DNA from 2 places in the Galbibacter sp. PAP.153 genome. Region 2 is predicted to be linked to the other one. Evidence: riboswitches for the same ligand, from Rfam matches in the RefSeq annotation. Region 2 holds a riboswitch; the other holds the start of a gene.

Region 1 (8,380 bases), on a different contig from region 2:
AAAAAGGCTATACTTCAGGGATTTCCGGTGGGATAAATTATTTGGGAAACATGTTTAATTACAAAGGCCCCATGGTGTGGATGTTTGATTTTACTTATGATAAGGAAACTTCTAAAGAAGATGTAATGTCGGCAGTAGATTCGGTGATGATAAACCTAAAATCCAGTATTGATAAAAAAACATTAAATGCTGCGCTTGTAAAAATGCGTTCCAGCCTCTATGATGATTTAGGAGGGACGTTTGGATTGGGTAGGGCAGATATGCTGTGTAGTTTTGCCTTATTCGACGACAATCCTAACCGTATAAATACTTTGGAGGATGAATTCAAGAAAGTTACCCCTGAGATTATTAATAAAACAATTGATAATTATTTAAGGGCTACCAATAGGACGGTTCTGGAGGTTAATCCATTGTTGGAAAACGATAAAAACATGGAGAAATAAAATCGAAAGGATTAAAACGGTCGCTTTCATTTTATATGAAAAGCCTCTTTTAATTATTGAAGGGTTAAATGTATCCAATAAAAACGATAAAAATACATCAAATGAAAAACATCATTCTATATATCATGGCAATTGTATTTGTGTTAAATGCAACTGCACAGGAAAAAGAACTTCCACCAAAAGGTGGGAAACCAAAAGATTTTAAATTGCCCGAAAAACAAACCATAAGCCTTGAGAATGGATTGGAATTAGTAATGGTGCCTTATGGGGCAATTCCAAAGGCAACCATTAACATACGGATAAAGACCGGAAATATTCATGAAAAGGAAAATCAGGTATGGTTGTCGGATTTATTGGCCGATTTAATGGAAGAAGGAAGTGAAACCAGTGATGCCAAAAGTATTTCCAATACAATGGCCTCCATGGGCGGAAATCTTAATATATATGTAAACAGTCACGCTACAACGCTTAATACAAATGTGCTTTCGGAATATGCAGGAAAGGCAATTTTCACCATGGCCGACGTATTGATGCATCCAAAATGGCCGACATCAGATCTGGATCGGTTAAAAAACGATATGAAGCGTAGCTTGACCATTCGTTTGTCACGGCCACAGGCACAGGTCAGTAAAGATTTCTATGCGGCCATATACCCGAATCACCCGTACGGGAATATATATCCTACGGAGGAAATGATAGATTCTTATACCATTGATAATATTAAACAGTTTTACAAAGCAAATTTTGGGGCCAAACGAACAGTTGTTTATGTTGTGGGGAAGTTTGATGCATCGGAAGTTGAAAAAGCGGTGAAGGAAACCTTTGCCGTCTGGAAAGAGGGACCTGAGGTTCAGTATCCGCAGGCTACTCCCGTAACCAAGCATGAAGTGAAAATCATCGATCGTCCGGGGGCGCCGCAATCTACCATAATGTATGGGCTACCAACCATAGACCCTTCGAACCCCGACTATTTGGCATTGAGCATAACCAACTCCTTATTGGGCGGTTCTTTCGGTTCTAGGATTACAAGCAATATCAGGGAAGATAAAGGATATACCTATTCCCCATATAGCAACCTTCAAAGCAATTATAAAACTGGAGTTTGGTATGAGTCTGCCGATGTAACTTCGCAATATACCGGGGCATCAATAGAGGAAATAAAAAAGGAGATTTATAAACTACAGGATTCCATCCCTTCCAAAGAAGAGCTTAGCGGAATTAAAAATTACGTATCGGGCGTATTTGTACTGCAAAACTCAACGCCAAGTGGAATTGTTAATCAATTGAGTTTTTTGGACTTGCATGAATTGCCAGAATCCTGGCTAGAGAATAAGGTTAAAAATATTATGGAATTAACACCGGAGCAAATAACGGAAATGACCAAAAAATACATTAAACCCGAAGGCATGACATTGATTGTTGTTGGCGATAAGGAAAAAATTAAATATCAACTTCGGGAAACCTTTGAAAAAGATAGTCTGGAGAAGTAAAAATTATTGAGAAAGCCGCAAACTATCGGGTTCGAATATCTAGACGGTTTTGGAGAAGATGATTGTTATGATGAAGTTGATTTCTCTATCGAAAATAACAAACCGATGTACCGTATGAACAAAGTAGAAAAAACGGGTTTATTACATTCAAGGAAATTCATTGTATATTTTTGATTATAACTGATAATATAAATTAGTTTTATAACATATTTAATAATTTTCAAAGCTACTGATTGTGTTAAAATTAGTAGCTTTGTGTCTTTGTATAACAAACGTTTAAATTAAAATAATATATAATATGAAAGTTACAGTTGTAGGGGCAGGAGCCGTTGGTGCAAGTTGCGCAGAGTATATAGCTATCAAGAATTTTGCCTCAGAAGTTGTTTTGGTAGATATCAAGGAAGGTTATGCCGAAGGTAAGGCCATGGATTTAATGCAGACAGCCTCCCTGAACGGTTTTGATACTAAAATTACAGGAACCACTGGGGATTATGCCAAAACAGCCCATTCTGATATTGCAGTAATTACAAGCGGTATTCCACGCAAGCCGGGAATGACACGTGAGGAACTTATCGGAATCAATGCCGGTATCGTTAAAGATGTATCAAGCAACCTTATTAAGCATTCTCCCAATGTAACTATTATTGTGGTGAGTAACCCAATGGACACTATGACTTACTTGGTGCATAAAACTACTGGACTTCCTAAAAATAAAATTATAGGCATGGGCGGTGCTTTAGACAGTGCTCGCTTTAAATACCGTTTGGCAGAAGCCTTGGGGGCACCTATTTCTGATGTGGACGGAATGGTAATTGGAGGACATAGCGACACAGGCATGCTTCCTTTAACACGCTTGGCTACAAGAAATAGTGTTCCGGTAAGTAAGTTCTTATCTGAGGAACGTTTGGAGCAAGTAAAAGAAGATACTAAAGTTGGCGGTGCAACCTTGACCAAATTGCTAGGAACAAGTGCTTGGTATGCCCCAGGGGCCGCAGTTTCAGGGCTGGTTCAGGCTATAGCATGCAATCAGAAAAAAATGTTCCCATGTTCTACTTTGTTGGATGGGGAATACGGTTTAAAAGATATTTGTATTGGTGCTCCGGTTATTCTGGGAAATGACGGGATTGAAGAAATAGTTGAAATAGAACTAACTGATGCCGAGAAAAATAAGCTTCAGGAAAGTGCTGCTGGTGTTAGAAAAACAAACGGACTTTTAGAGGTGTAAACAAGAAATAAGTAATATTTTTTTACTAAAATCCTGCAAACATGATTGTTTTGTGGGATTTTTTGTATTTCAAATCTTCAAAAAAATAATTGTCAATTCATATCGTAAACGCTATATTTGTCCGTTTTTAAAAATGACCATTAAAATAAATCAGAATGCAGAATAAAGGACTTATTAGGCTGTTTGCTATTTTGTTTGGTATTGTAAGTATTTATCAGCTTTCGTTTACGTTTGTTGCAAACAACGTAGAAGACGATGCTGAAGTTTATGCAGTTAACAAAATTTCAGATGCAGAAGAAAACTACGTGGCCAAGCGAGAAGCCGAAGAATCTAGGTACTTGGACTCTCTTGAAAACCAGGAAGTTTTTAATCTTGGTTTTACCAGTTTTACCTACAGTGAGGTAAAAGAAAAAGAATTGAACAAGGGGCTTGATCTTAAGGGAGGGATTAACGTAATCCTTCAAATATCGGTAAAGGATATCTTAAAAGGACTGGCCAACAATAGCAAGGACCCTGTGTTTAACAAAGCATTGGCGCAAGCAGATGAGACTTCAAAAAACAGTCAGGACGATTACGTTGACATTTTTTTCCAGGAGTTTGAAAAAGTAAGCGGAGGTACTACAAAATTGGCTTCTCCCGATATTTTTGCCAATAAAACACTGAGCGAAGAGATTAATTTTCAGATGACTGATGCTCAGGTGCAGCCTATCATCCGTAAAAAAATTAACGAATCCATTGTTTCTGCATTCGAGGTATTGCGCAAGCGTATCGATAAATTCGGGGTTACCCAGCCAAACATCCAACGTTTGGGTACTTCTGGCCGTATTTTGGTAGAATTGCCGGGTGCTAAGGACGTAGCCCGTGTACAAAACCTATTGCAAAGTACAGCACAATTAGAGTTTTGGGAAACTTATAAGGCAGATCAAGTGGCCCCTTTCTTAATTGCCGCAAACAATACCTTAAAAGACATAGTTGGTACAGATAAAAAAGAAGAAACCAAGGAAGAAACTACTTCCGAAATAGATTCTTTGTTATCAGATGCTGCCGAAGATTCTTTGGATATAGCCAATCAAGTAAATCCGTTATTTGATTTAATTGCCAGTGGTGGGGCGCAAGGGTCTCCCGTAATTGCAATGGTTGCCATTAAGGATACGGCAAAATTCGATCAGTATTTAAAGATGCCGGAAGTAAAACAAGAGCTTCCAGCAAACCTTCAATATGCAAAATTTGCTTGGGGAATTCCTCCAAAAGATGCTCAAGTAGTAGAATTATATGCACTTAAAGGAAACCGTGAAAACGAACCCAACATGAGCGGTGATGTAATTACAGACGCAGCCCAGTCATACGATTTAGGAGGTAGACCTGCGGTTTCCATGCAAATGAATTCTAGAGGAGCCAAAATCTGGGAAGAATTAACAGGAAAAGCATTTAGGGAACAAGGAAACATAGCCATCGTTCTTGATAATATTGTTTATTCTGCACCTGGGGTTTCCAAAGGGGCCATTAGCGGTGGAAATTCTGAAATTTCAGGAGATTTTACCTTAGATGAGGCAGACGATTTGGCAAACGTATTGAGGGCAGGTAAATTACCAGCTTCGGCTGATATTATCCAATCGGAAGTCGTTGGACCTTCTCTTGGGCAAGAAGCTATAGATAGCGGGATGTTCTCATTTATTGTTGCCATGATCTTGGTATTGATATGGATGATTTCATACTACGGTAAAGCTGGTTTGTTTGCAGATATTGCCTTGGTATTTAACATTGTATTGATCTTTGGTGTTTTAGCAGGATTGGGTGCCGTACTTACATTGCCCGGTATTGCAGGTATTGTATTGACTATTGGTATGTCTGTAGATGCCAATGTAATTATATATGAACGTATAAAAGAAGAGATAAGGGCAGGTAAAGGACAGAAACAGGCCATTGCCGACGGGTTTAGCAATGCACTTTCGTCTATTTTGGATGCCAACATCACTACAGGGTTAACGGCCATTATTCTATTGTTATTTGGAACAGGGCCTATTCAAGGTTTTGCCACAACTCTATTGATAGGTATTGCAACTTCTTTATTTACAGCAATCTTTGTTACAAGGTTATTGATTGAATGGAATTCCAGAGGTGGTAAAAATGAATTGTTGTTTACTACAGCACTTACAAGGGCGTTGCCTAAAAATCCGAATTTCGACTTTTTGTCAAAACGTAAAATAGCGTATGTGATTTCGGGTATAATGATTCTTATTAGTGTTGTAGCATTATTTACCAAAGGCCTCGAAGGCGGCGTGGATTTTGTTGGAGGGCGCTCTTATCAAGTACGGTTTGTAGATCCTGTAAATCCTACTGATATTTCCAACGACTTGGAGACCGTGTTTGGTAATACCGAGGTGAAAACATTTGGTGATGCCAACCAGATAAAGGTTACCACCAAATATAAAGTAGATGAAGAAGGAACACAGGTCGATGAAGAAATTCAAAACAAGCTGTTTGAAGCAGTAAAAAAATACCTTCCAGAAGGTACAACATATAACGATTTTACAACAGGTGGCGGAGCAGACAAAATAGGGATCCTGCAATCTATAAAAGTAGGACCCACAATAGCAGATGATATTAAAAAAGATGCTTTTTGGGCAATTTTAGGATCGCTAGCCGTGGTGTTCTTATACATCTTGTTACGTTTCCAAAAATGGCAATTCTCATTAGGTGCCGTTGTTGCGGTTTTTCATGATGTTATGATTGTTCTGGGAATTTTCTCTTTAACATCTAGTATCATGCCTTTCAACATGGAAATAGATCAAGCATTTATTGCGGCAATATTAACAGTTATTGGTTACTCATTGAACGATACCGTAATTGTGTTCGACCGTATTCGTGAGGTTGTTAGGGAAAAAGGATGGAGAGGCGGAGACAATGCCAATGAAGCATTAAACAGTACATTAAGTAGAACATTGAATACCTCATTAACCACTTTGGTGGTGTTATTGGCAATATTTATTTTCGGTGGTGAATCGCTACGCGGATTTATGTTCGCAATGATTGTAGGTATTGGTGTAGGTACATACTCATCTTTATTTATAGCAACCCCGGTAATGTTTGATACATTGAAGAACAAAGGGGAAAAGAAAGAGTAACTGTTTTTAAAATAGTATAAAATTAAGGACTGCCTTTTGGTGGTCCTTTTTTTTTGCAATGGGAATTGCAGCGGGAGCTTTTGTAAATTTTGATATATGCCATTTGACAAAACTACAATCGTAAAGCCCGGGATGCCGCAATAAAATTGCAATTGCCATAAACTAATAACAGAATTTCTTGTCAATGTCATAAAGGAATAGCGAAGACTATAAAAATATTGCGTAGTTTTACCGCTCAAAGATGTTCTTTACATAATAATCAATCAAATAAAGGTTTGGCTTAACGCCAATTAATAGGGAATTGTGTGCAAATCACAAGCTGTCGCGCAACTGTAAGCTTTATGCTGCCCTGATACTTATCGGGATTATCGGCATCCATTAAAAATGCTTTTGCATTTTTGGGCGTGTTGTTTATTTAAAACCACTGTCTTGGAAACAGGATGGGAAGGTAAAACAACATGAGAGCAAGCCAGGAGACCTGCCTGTATTTTAATGATGATGTTTTCGCGATTTGAAGCAATAATCAAGCATTGATAGTAAACACCTTTTTTATAAGGTGTATTTTGCTATGGATGCACGTGTTTTTTAAATCGGGAAAAGTTTAGGAGTAAGGAAATATCTAGAATGTTTAACCGATTTTTAAAAACAAACAAATGATTACACACAATTTAGGGTACCCGCGTATTGGTGCCAAAAGAGAATTGAAGCGAGCGTGTGAGCAGTATTGCTCTGGTAAAATAGACATTTCGGTATTGCTTGAGGAAGGAAAACGCTTACGGAGAGAACACTGGTTACTTCAAAAAGAAAAAGGAATTGACCTTATCCCAACGAACGATTTTTCGTTTTACGACCAAGTTTTGGATATGTCGTATGCTTTAGGAGCTGTTCCTAAACGATTTTCGAATGTATTCCTTGAAGAAGACCAGCCATTGGATTTATATTTTGCCATGGCAAGAGGATATCAAAAAAACGGTTTTGATATTACAGCCATGGAAATGACCAAATGGTTTGATACGAACTACCATTACATTGTTCCGGAATTTTATAAAGACCAACAGTTTAAACTGAATGCCATAAAGGTTGTAGACGAGTTTAAAGAGGCCAAAAGCTTAAATCTTGAGGCAAAACCGGTGTTAATTGGTCCCGTAACGTATTTATTGTTGGGGAAAGAAAAGGAAGAAGGGTTTAACCGCCTTGATTTGATAAACCGCTTGTTGCCCATATATGTAGAGTTGCTGAGTTTGTTGGAAGCCGAAGGAGCAGAATGGATTCAATTGGATGAACCGTTTTTAGTTACCAATCTTTCCGAAAAGGAAAAAGAAATATATATTGAGGTATACAATGCCCTTGCAAAGCGTTTTCCTGCATTGAAGATTATGTTGGCGACTTATTTTGAAGGATTGCACGAAAACACATCTTGGGTAGCCCGGTTGCCTGTATATGCACTTCATGTAGACTTGGTAAGAGGTAAAAAACAATTGAATGAATTATTGTCTGCAATACCAGAAAAGCTGAAATTATCTTTAGGCTTGGTTGATGGGCGTAATATATGGAAGAATAATTTTGAACAATCGTTGTCAATAATTGAAAAAGCAATAGGGGCCATAGGAAGCGACCGTATTAGCATAGCTCCTTCCTGTTCTTTGTTGCACACTCCTTTTGATTTGGATAACGAAACAGACGAAGCAACCTTGCCCTCGGAAGTGAAAAATTGGATGGCCTTTGCCAAACAGAAAATAGAAGAATTATCACTTCTTGCCGAATTGGCTCGGGAAAACCCTTCAGAAAAAGCCAAAAATGCCTTTGAAGCCAATAAGTTAGCAATGAAGAGCAAGTTAACGTCGCAGTTAATACATAATAAAAAGGTAGAAAATGCCGTAAAAGAAATTACTATAGACCATGCAAAACGAAATAATCCGTTTAATATCCGCCAGGCATTACAACATGGAAGTTTAAAATTACCATTGTTTCCTACCACTACCATTGGCTCATTTCCGCAAACCAAAGAAGTACGTTTGCTACGTTCGCAACTTAAAAAAGGGAGCATAACCGCAAATGCTTATGAAACAGCAATTAAGGACGAAATACAAAAAGCAA
Region 2 (8,380 bases):
TTTTTAGCAGATTAAGCACATAAGCCTTGTGGTAAATATCGAGATGAGTTGTGGGCTCGTCCAAAATAATTATAGATGTGTCTTGCGCCAAGGCACGTGCAATCATGACCCGCTGTAACTGTCCGTCACTTAGCTCATAACATTTTTTATGTTTTATGTTTTCCAGTCCTATCAGGGAAATTGCTTCATTTACCTTTTGTTTGTCCACTTGAGAAAGTGTTCCGACCCAATTGGTATACGGCTGTCTTCCAAGGGCAATTAACTCAATAACGGTTAAGTTTTTAGCAGGGATATGTTCTGTTAAAACAACACTGATCTCTGTTGCCAGTTGAATCCCCGTATAGGTATGTAGCGGCTCGTTCTTTAATGTAATATCTCCAGATATGGCAGGTTGGACTCTGGCCAAAGTACGCAACAATGTAGATTTCCCTATTCCATTTGCCCCAACAACTGCCGAAAGCTCGCCAAGATTTAAATCGAAATGAATGTTTCTGGCTACCGCATGGGGGCGTTTTCCTGAAAAATACCCAATTTCAAGGTTACGTGTTTTTAAAGTGATATTTTGATTTGAAGAGATTATAAGATATCAATTAAAATAAAAGCCTTCATTTATTAAATGAAGGCTTAAATGTATGAATATTTTGGGAAATTTATTTCACCACTTTAATATCTACCAAAAGTCTAGTTGCATTGATAGCTTTTAATTTTACGGCTCCTTTTTTTCCATCTTGGGTTTCAAAAAGAACCACAACAGGAAATTCCAATGTGCCTATGGCTTCGTTGTCATTAACAACTTCAATGCTGTCAAAATCATCAGCTTCATCGATATCATCAAACATTTCTCCGGTAACACCTGTTTTAGCGTTCATGACTTTTGTTGAACGTGCGTTGGGAATATCTACCTCGGTAGACGAACTATCATCGGGGCTTGTGAAGTATATAAACGTAGATTCACTTCCTACATACGCCAATTCTATAACATCTGCATTAGAGGCGGCTTCTTCTGAATTAAATACTTCTCCTGTTGATGAAGAAAAAAAGATACCCATATCAGCATCAGTAGTCTGACCAAACTCAACATCTTGATAACTAAGAATAGTTTCTTCAACTTCAGGTTCTTCTTGGGTTGAATCATCGTCACTACTACATGAAATGAATGGGAATGACATCATTAACAAGCATAAAATAAAAACTTTTTCATTTAAATAAGATTTATAGGTTATATAATTAGAGATAATAATAGTTATTTTATACTACATAAAAAAATAATCTATAAAAAAATATTTATTTACTACTATATTGTATTGATTATTAGTAAGTTATTTTAAAAAATCATTTTTCTTTTTCTAATAAGCAACCAAATAATAACGGGAGCCCCAACAATAGAGGTAATTGCATTAATGGGCAATGAGAACTCGCTATTTGGAACCTGAGCAACAGTGTCGCAAATTAACATAAGCAGAGCTCCATAAAATGCCGTAGCAGGAATTAATACATGATGATTTTGAGTGTTGAAAAGTTGTCTTGTTAAATGGGGGACCGCCAAGCCTATAAAAGCAATGGGCCCGGCAAAAGCCGTAATGCTCCCGGCTAAAATACTGGTGGCGGCAATTATAAGGTAACGGGATTTTTTTAGGTTAACACCAATGCTGCGGGCATAATTTTCGCCCAGCAGGAATGCATTTAGCGACTTTATGCTTATTACGGTTAAAACCAATCCTATAAAAACCATACAGATTAACAAATAAACCTGATCCCAACTAAGGTTTCCGAGGCTGCCAAACGACCAAAAAATGTATTGTTGCAGTTTTTCTTTGCTGGTAAAATAGGAAAGCACATTGACTATGGAAGCAGTAATACTGCCAAACATCAACCCGATAATGAGCAAGGCCATGGTGTCCCTAACCTTATTGGCTATTACAAAAATTGAAAAAAGGACTATAAAACTTCCTAAGGTAGCGGCTATGGCGGTAGAAACGCTGCTAATCATGAACGAGGCAAAAATTCCAGTAAATATGGAAGACCCCATTATAAAAATGGCTACACCCAAACTGGCACCAGAACTGATGCCCAATACAAATGGACCGGCCAATGGATTTCTAAATATTGTTTGCATTAACAAACCGCTTATGGATAATGACATTCCTACCAAAATTGCCGTAACAGCTTTGGGCAGGCGGTAGTTTATAATGATATATTGCCATGATTGGTGGCCTGTATTTTCCCCGAACAGCGACTTAAATACTTCCTTGAACGGAATATGTACAGAGCCTAAACTTATATTAACCATAAAGCAGGCACATAATAAAATTATTATGAAGATAAATTGTACGCGGTATGATTTTAATGAGTTCAAGGCTGTAATTGCTTAAAGAAAACAGTTTTGTAATCTGGGAGGATTTCGGGGTGCAAAATATGAATTATATCTTTTAAAACAATATCCGGTCTGTTTGGTGCCAACTCGTAATAGAGTATACCTCCGGTTGCTCCGGTTGCAAGGCTATAGGTGTATATCTTTTTGTCTTTATAGGCCTTGAATTGCGTATAATGCATATTGGTTTCTTTTAATTGATTGTAGCTTACAAACTGTCCGGGACCAATCCAGAAATCGGCATTTTTAGCTTTTTCCAATACGGTTTCAAAATTTAGGGAAAGGCTTCCTGTTCCAAAGCTGTCTTTCCATAAATAATTGGCATTGGCATCTTCCAGGAAGTGTGCTACCCAACTCTTTCCTGCTGGAACGTACCAAATATCCTTAAACATGGACCCGCTTAAAACCGTTGGCTTATTTTTAGCCGTAGTGGCCAATGTTTTAGCTTCTTGATACGATTTTGCTATGCTGTTAAAAATACTGTCGGCTTCTCTTCCTTTTTGAAAAAACGGACCAAAAAACTTAATCCATTCTGCTTTTCCCAAAGGCGTTTCCTCGACCCAGTCGCCATTGTAGACCACCGGAATTCCTGCATTTTCAATGGTGCTGTAGGTTTTGTTTTGCCCTTCAACGGTAAAACCCATTATAAGTTCCGGTTGCAGGTTAACCAGTACTTCGGTGTTTATGGACTCGTTGAGGCCAAGGTTTGTAACTTTACCTTCATCAATCTTTTTCCTTACTTTTTTAGAAGAAACATAATTGGTTCCCGGAAAGCCAATTAATGTATTTTCAACGCCCAATGCCTCAATGGCGGGAATGTGTGTTGTAGAAGTAGCTACAAGTCGGTTAACGGGGGTAGGGATAACGGCATCGTATAAAGAAGAATTTATACGGATGGTCTCCATTTTCTTTTTATCTATCAATGCATAAGTATATGTTTTATGAGCATTTGGCCATGGGGCATTGACTTTTATAATGGTTAGGTTACCTTGTTTTTGTATGGAAAAACCCTTTGCGTATTCAATGGGAATATCAACGGCATCTTCTTTCTTAACGGGAATGTTATTTGGTGTTTCTGAAGTTGCTTTTTTGGGCTCTTTCTTGCAGGATATGAATGCAATAATTAATAGGAAAACTATTTTTTTCATTTAAGTTGTATGCTTAAGTTGTTGTTGGGTTACTTATTGTGAATGTAGCTTACACTTATGGCTAGTAACTATACCATGAAAAATTCAGCAATAAAATTAAGATTAATTAATGTTTTAATGGCAAGCTATGGCAAAATGTTTAATTTCGTAGCGAATTTAAGGTTTTAGATTTGCTTTTTCGGCATATCTAAATGAAAAGGGAATACGGTTAAAATCCGTAGCTGTTCCCGCAACTGTAAGTTTTATACCGTCCCGAAGATTATCGGGGTCGTTTTTGGTATCTAAAAAAAGTTGAAAACGTATTTTTTTAGTGTGTTGTTTACTTCAAAAGACCACTGTTTCAAGTTGAAGCGGGAAGGTAAAACAACGTAAGAACAAGCCAGGAGACCTGCCTTTATTCGATATTTATGTCAAACTTTCGGGATAAAAGTTTGCGTATGGGTAAACTCATACTTTTTTCCCATTTATTAACTTAAAAAATGAACAAACGTATTTTTTTACTTTGTGCAACAGGATTTTTATGCACAGTTGGGGCGGCTCAAGAAAAAGAAAACCAGCAGGATAACGATGTCCGTCAGTTGGAAGAAGTAGTGGTAACCGATTCCCGTTTTTCGCTAAAAAGAGAACATTCGGGCAAAACGGTAATCCAAATTACACAGGCCGAGCTGCAACGTAACCAAGGGAGGTCGGTTGCAGAGATTATTAATTCCAAGAGTGGTATCGAGATTAACGGGAGCCGCAGCAATGCCGGGCAAAATCTTTCTTATTTTGTCAGGGGCGGTAACAATAGGCAGGTTTTGGTTTTGATTGATGGGATACAGGTAAGCGATCCGTCTCAAATAGCGGGCGATTACGATTTGCGCCTGATGGACCTAGGCGAGATTGAATCCATTGAAATTGTAAAGGGTGCTTCGAGTACGCTGTACGGTAACCGCGCAGCGACAGCGGTAATTAATATAACCACCAAAAAGCCGGGGAAAGACAAAATATCTGGAAATTTTCAAAGTAGTTTTGGTACCAACCAACCGGCCAATGAAGACGACTATAACTTATCTGATTTTTCCAACAACGTTTCCGTAAACGGAACCTTGGGAAAGTTTAGCTATTTGGCAGGATTTGGAAATCAATATACCAACGGACTTTCGGCAGTAATAGGGGATGAAAAAGATCCGTTTAACCGCATTAATTCAAACATTAATTTGGGGTATCGTTTTTCTGATAGGTTTTCGTTTAAAATATTAGGGTATTACGATAAGTTTAAAGCGGCTTTTGATAGTTCTTCGCCATTGCAGGACGACAATAGTTTTTCTGAAAGTGAACAATTTAGGGTTACCATTGCTCCCGAATATACATATAGCAACGGGAGTGTAACGCTAAACGCATCTTATAATACAATTGACAGGGATATTTATTCAGCCTATCCTAATGCTTATGAAGCAAACAGTACCGTGGTGGATTTGTTTAACAAGTATAATTTTAGCGATAAATTTTATACCATTGTAGGGATAAATTACATAAAAAACGAGGCCACCTTGGGAGCGGAAACCGATTTTAATGTTACCGATCCGTATGCAAACGTGGTATGGGTTTCTAATTTTGGTTTGAACCTCAATGCCGGTGGCCGTTGGAACAACCATAGCGAATATGGGAGTCATTTTACCTATAACCTGAATCCGTCGTATGTAGTTGACCTTGCCGGAAGCTATTTAAAATTCTTGGGCTCCTACAGCAGTTCGTACATAGCGCCAACATTATCACAATTATTTGGGGCGTTTGGGGCCAATCCAGACCTAAAACCCGAAGAAGACCGAACCTTGGAAGGCGGGATGGAATTTAACAACAACAAATTTAGGTTGAGCGCCTTATATTTTAACAGGGAAGCAAAAAACTTTATAGATTATACTGTGGTAGACCCAGATACTTTTGAAAGCATGTACACCAATATAGAAGAAGCTTTTACCGTAAACGGGGTAGAAGTAGAGGTGGCTTACAATCCTTTGGAAGCATTGCAGCTAGATGCCAATTACACATTTACCGAAAACAGGGACAAAGTGGCGTTGCGTATCCCGAAGCACAAGGCAAATGCCAATATAAGTTATAAGTTGCTGCAAAAAACATTTCTTGGCCTGAACTATCAATATACAGGGGAAAGGCTGGATGTTGTATACAACCCCGATTTTACTTCAGAAAATATAGCATTGGATGCGTTTTCATTGCTTAACTTCAATATAAACCATCAATTCTCGAAAAGATTGAATGTGTTTTTCAATTTAGATAATATTTTTAATGAAGAATATGTAGAAGTAGTGGGCTATACCACTAAAGGAAGAAACATAAGGGCAGGATTTAGATTGAGTTTGTAGGAAACAAAAACGGGTGCAAAATTTTACTTTGCACCCGTTTTATATTTTGTTGGTTTGTATTATTTTAAAAACTTTTCATCGCCTGGTGCGATATACATTTCGGTACTAAATTTCTTCCCTTTAATTTTTGCTACAGCTGGCAAGGTTCCTTTTCGCGATAGGCTACTTTTTGCACTAGCGCCCGATATGGCATCCAGTGTAGTTCTCAGCATAATTTCGTTGGGGTCTCCAAATGGCAATATATTGGCGGCATAAGGCGCTTCTTCAATTGTAATATCTGGTTCAAATCCGTTATCGTAATTATTTTCTTTTTCGCTGTTAAATATTTGAAAAACGATTGGTTGAAGCCCAACATTATGGTTAGGGTTTCTATTTTCACTATCTGTATAATTAACACCAGAGTCATATACTGTAATAGAGCCTTCATTTTTACCAACGGTTGTTTCCCCCACCAATATTACATCCATGAAAGGACGTAACCCATTAATAATCATTTCGCTGGCAGAAGCTGTATAGCCAGAGCCAATTACATATAGTCGGTTCAAAGTGGTGAGACGGTTAATTTGAATATCTTCATCTTCACCGGCATATTCGCCGGTTGTTTTGTCATATATAAACGCCTTATCAAAGAAAGGATAAGTACCTCCTTCTTTTTCGTTTCTTTTTGCGTTGAATTCCAATTCGGCAAAAACATCCTCTGTTGTGGTTGTACCATCAATCATACTGGCCAAAAATGCCGCGGTCAGTACAGAACCCCCACCGTTATACCTTAAATCTAAAACAAGTTCATCGATATTGGCTGCTTTAAATTCTGCAAAAACATCATTAAGTTCTTTATGGTATGTATTTATAAAGCTATTATATACTAAATAGCCAATTTTTTTACCGTTTTCTTCAATAACAGAATGGTAATGAACTGGATTTTCATTAAGAAGGACAGCTGTTAGGTCGGTATCGTTTGCATTGCCTGTAAAGGCGCCATTTTCAAATTCACCAAAACCAAGAGAAATGGATTTTTCAGTAAACAAATTATTAAGTAATTGATAGTTGTTGACTGTTAATTTTGTTCCATCTACCTTGTATATTAAATCGCCGCGCTTTATTCCAGCATCGCTAGCTGGAGAATTTGGAATTACATAGCCAACAAAGGCAACAACGTCATTACTGTCTTGACTTATACGGACAATATATGCTAGGCTGATTCCATAAGATTCTGAAATACCTCTAAATTCATTAGCTTGTTCGTCAACATCTTCAATATACCATGAAAAGTCGTCTTCTTCAGTATATACTAAATTGTTAAATAAATCTTCCGGGTCAGTATAATTGCTTAAGAAATTTGTGTATTCTTCATCAGTAGCAAATCTATCATCAGCTAAATCGTTAACGTCTTCTTGCCAGTAATACCAGTAATTCATACTTTTCCAGATAAAATCCTGGATTTCATATTCCCCGTCAACGGGTGGGTCTACAGGATTGTCGTCTCTGTCTGTACAGGCAAAATTTATAAATAGGGCACATAATAATACCCATTGAAATTTTAATAAACGTTTCATTTTATAGGTTTTAAAGTACAACCGGTATGACTTTTTACATAGGGCTAATCACAACGGTAATGTAAATAGATTAGTATTGTAATTGTAAGATTACTTACATTTATTGAAATAAAAAAATTTATTGTAACAAAAATCAAGGTTGTTCGTCTTCCATATAGAGAGTGCTTAAAAACACTTCTCCAAATCAACCAACAAAATGCAACAAACGGAATTTTTACATACGGTCATGCCATTTAAGGACAAGCTGTTTAGGCTGGCAAAAAGGTTGTTGGTCTCGACGGAAGAAGCAGAAGATGCTACGCAGGAAGTATTGTTGAAACTATGGTCTAAAAAAAACAAAATGGACAATTATAACAATGTGGAGGCTTTTGCAATGACGATGACCAAGAACTATTGCCTGGACAGGCTCAAGTCTAAACAGGCATCTAACCTAAAATTGGTACATACCAATTACAAAGACGAAAACGTTTCTTTACAAAAAAAGGTAGAAGTAAACGACAGCCTGGAGTGGATGAACATAATAATGAATACCTTGCCAGAACAACAACGCATGGTATTGCAATTAAGGGATATAGAACAATATGAATACAGTGAAATAGAAGAAATGTTGAACATGAACCAAACTGCAATAAGGGTAACCCTATCCAGGGCCCGTAAGGCAGTAAGGGAACAATTATTAAAAAAACATAGCTATGGCATCAGTAAATAAAATTGAAGAATTACTAGAGAAGTACTTTGAGGCCACGGCAACCGTAGCCGAGGAGAACGAATTGAGGAGTTATTTTTCTCAAGAGCGGGTCGCCCCCCATTTGGAAGAATACAAACCTTTGTTTAATTACTTTTCTGTAGCCAAAGAAGAGAAAAGCACGCAAGACGTTCCATTAAAACCTAGAAGAAATACGAGTTATTTAAAATGGATTTCTGTTGCCGCCGTAGCCGCCC

Evidence for each region. A riboswitch is a leader RNA that binds a small molecule or an ion and turns the genes downstream of it on or off. The one in region 2 is predicted to bind cobalamin.
Region 1: linked by a shared signal. The riboswitch ahead of metE (5-methyltetrahydropteroyltriglutamate--homocysteine S-methyltransferase) and the one ahead of UXI14_RS01445 (TonB-dependent receptor) in region 2 are both predicted to bind cobalamin.

What each region holds. Positions count from the first base shown of each region.
Region 1 covers NZ_JAZEUN010000003.1:161,487-169,866, reverse strand. The annotation lists gene UXI14_RS02570 (pitrilysin family protein) at 1-443, shown strand, start outside; gene UXI14_RS02565 (pitrilysin family protein) at 545-1,933, shown strand; gene UXI14_RS02560 (malate dehydrogenase) at 2,232-3,158, shown strand; gene secDF (protein translocase subunit SecDF) at 3,314-6,283, shown strand; cobalamin riboswitch at 6,538-6,784, shown strand; gene metE (5-methyltetrahydropteroyltriglutamate--homocysteine S-methyltransferase) at 6,937-8,380, shown strand, end outside.
Region 2 covers NZ_JAZEUN010000002.1:132,493-140,872, reverse strand. The annotation lists gene UXI14_RS01465 (ABC transporter ATP-binding protein) at 1-487, opposite strand, end outside; gene UXI14_RS01460 (hypothetical protein) at 651-1,169, opposite strand; gene UXI14_RS01455 (iron ABC transporter permease) at 1,325-2,356, opposite strand; gene UXI14_RS01450 (ABC transporter substrate-binding protein) at 2,353-3,519, opposite strand; cobalamin riboswitch at 3,662-3,930, shown strand; gene UXI14_RS01445 (TonB-dependent receptor) at 3,999-5,882, shown strand; gene UXI14_RS01440 (S41 family peptidase) at 5,942-7,438, opposite strand; gene UXI14_RS01435 (RNA polymerase sigma factor) at 7,635-8,147, shown strand; gene UXI14_RS01430 (hypothetical protein) at 8,131-8,380, shown strand, end outside.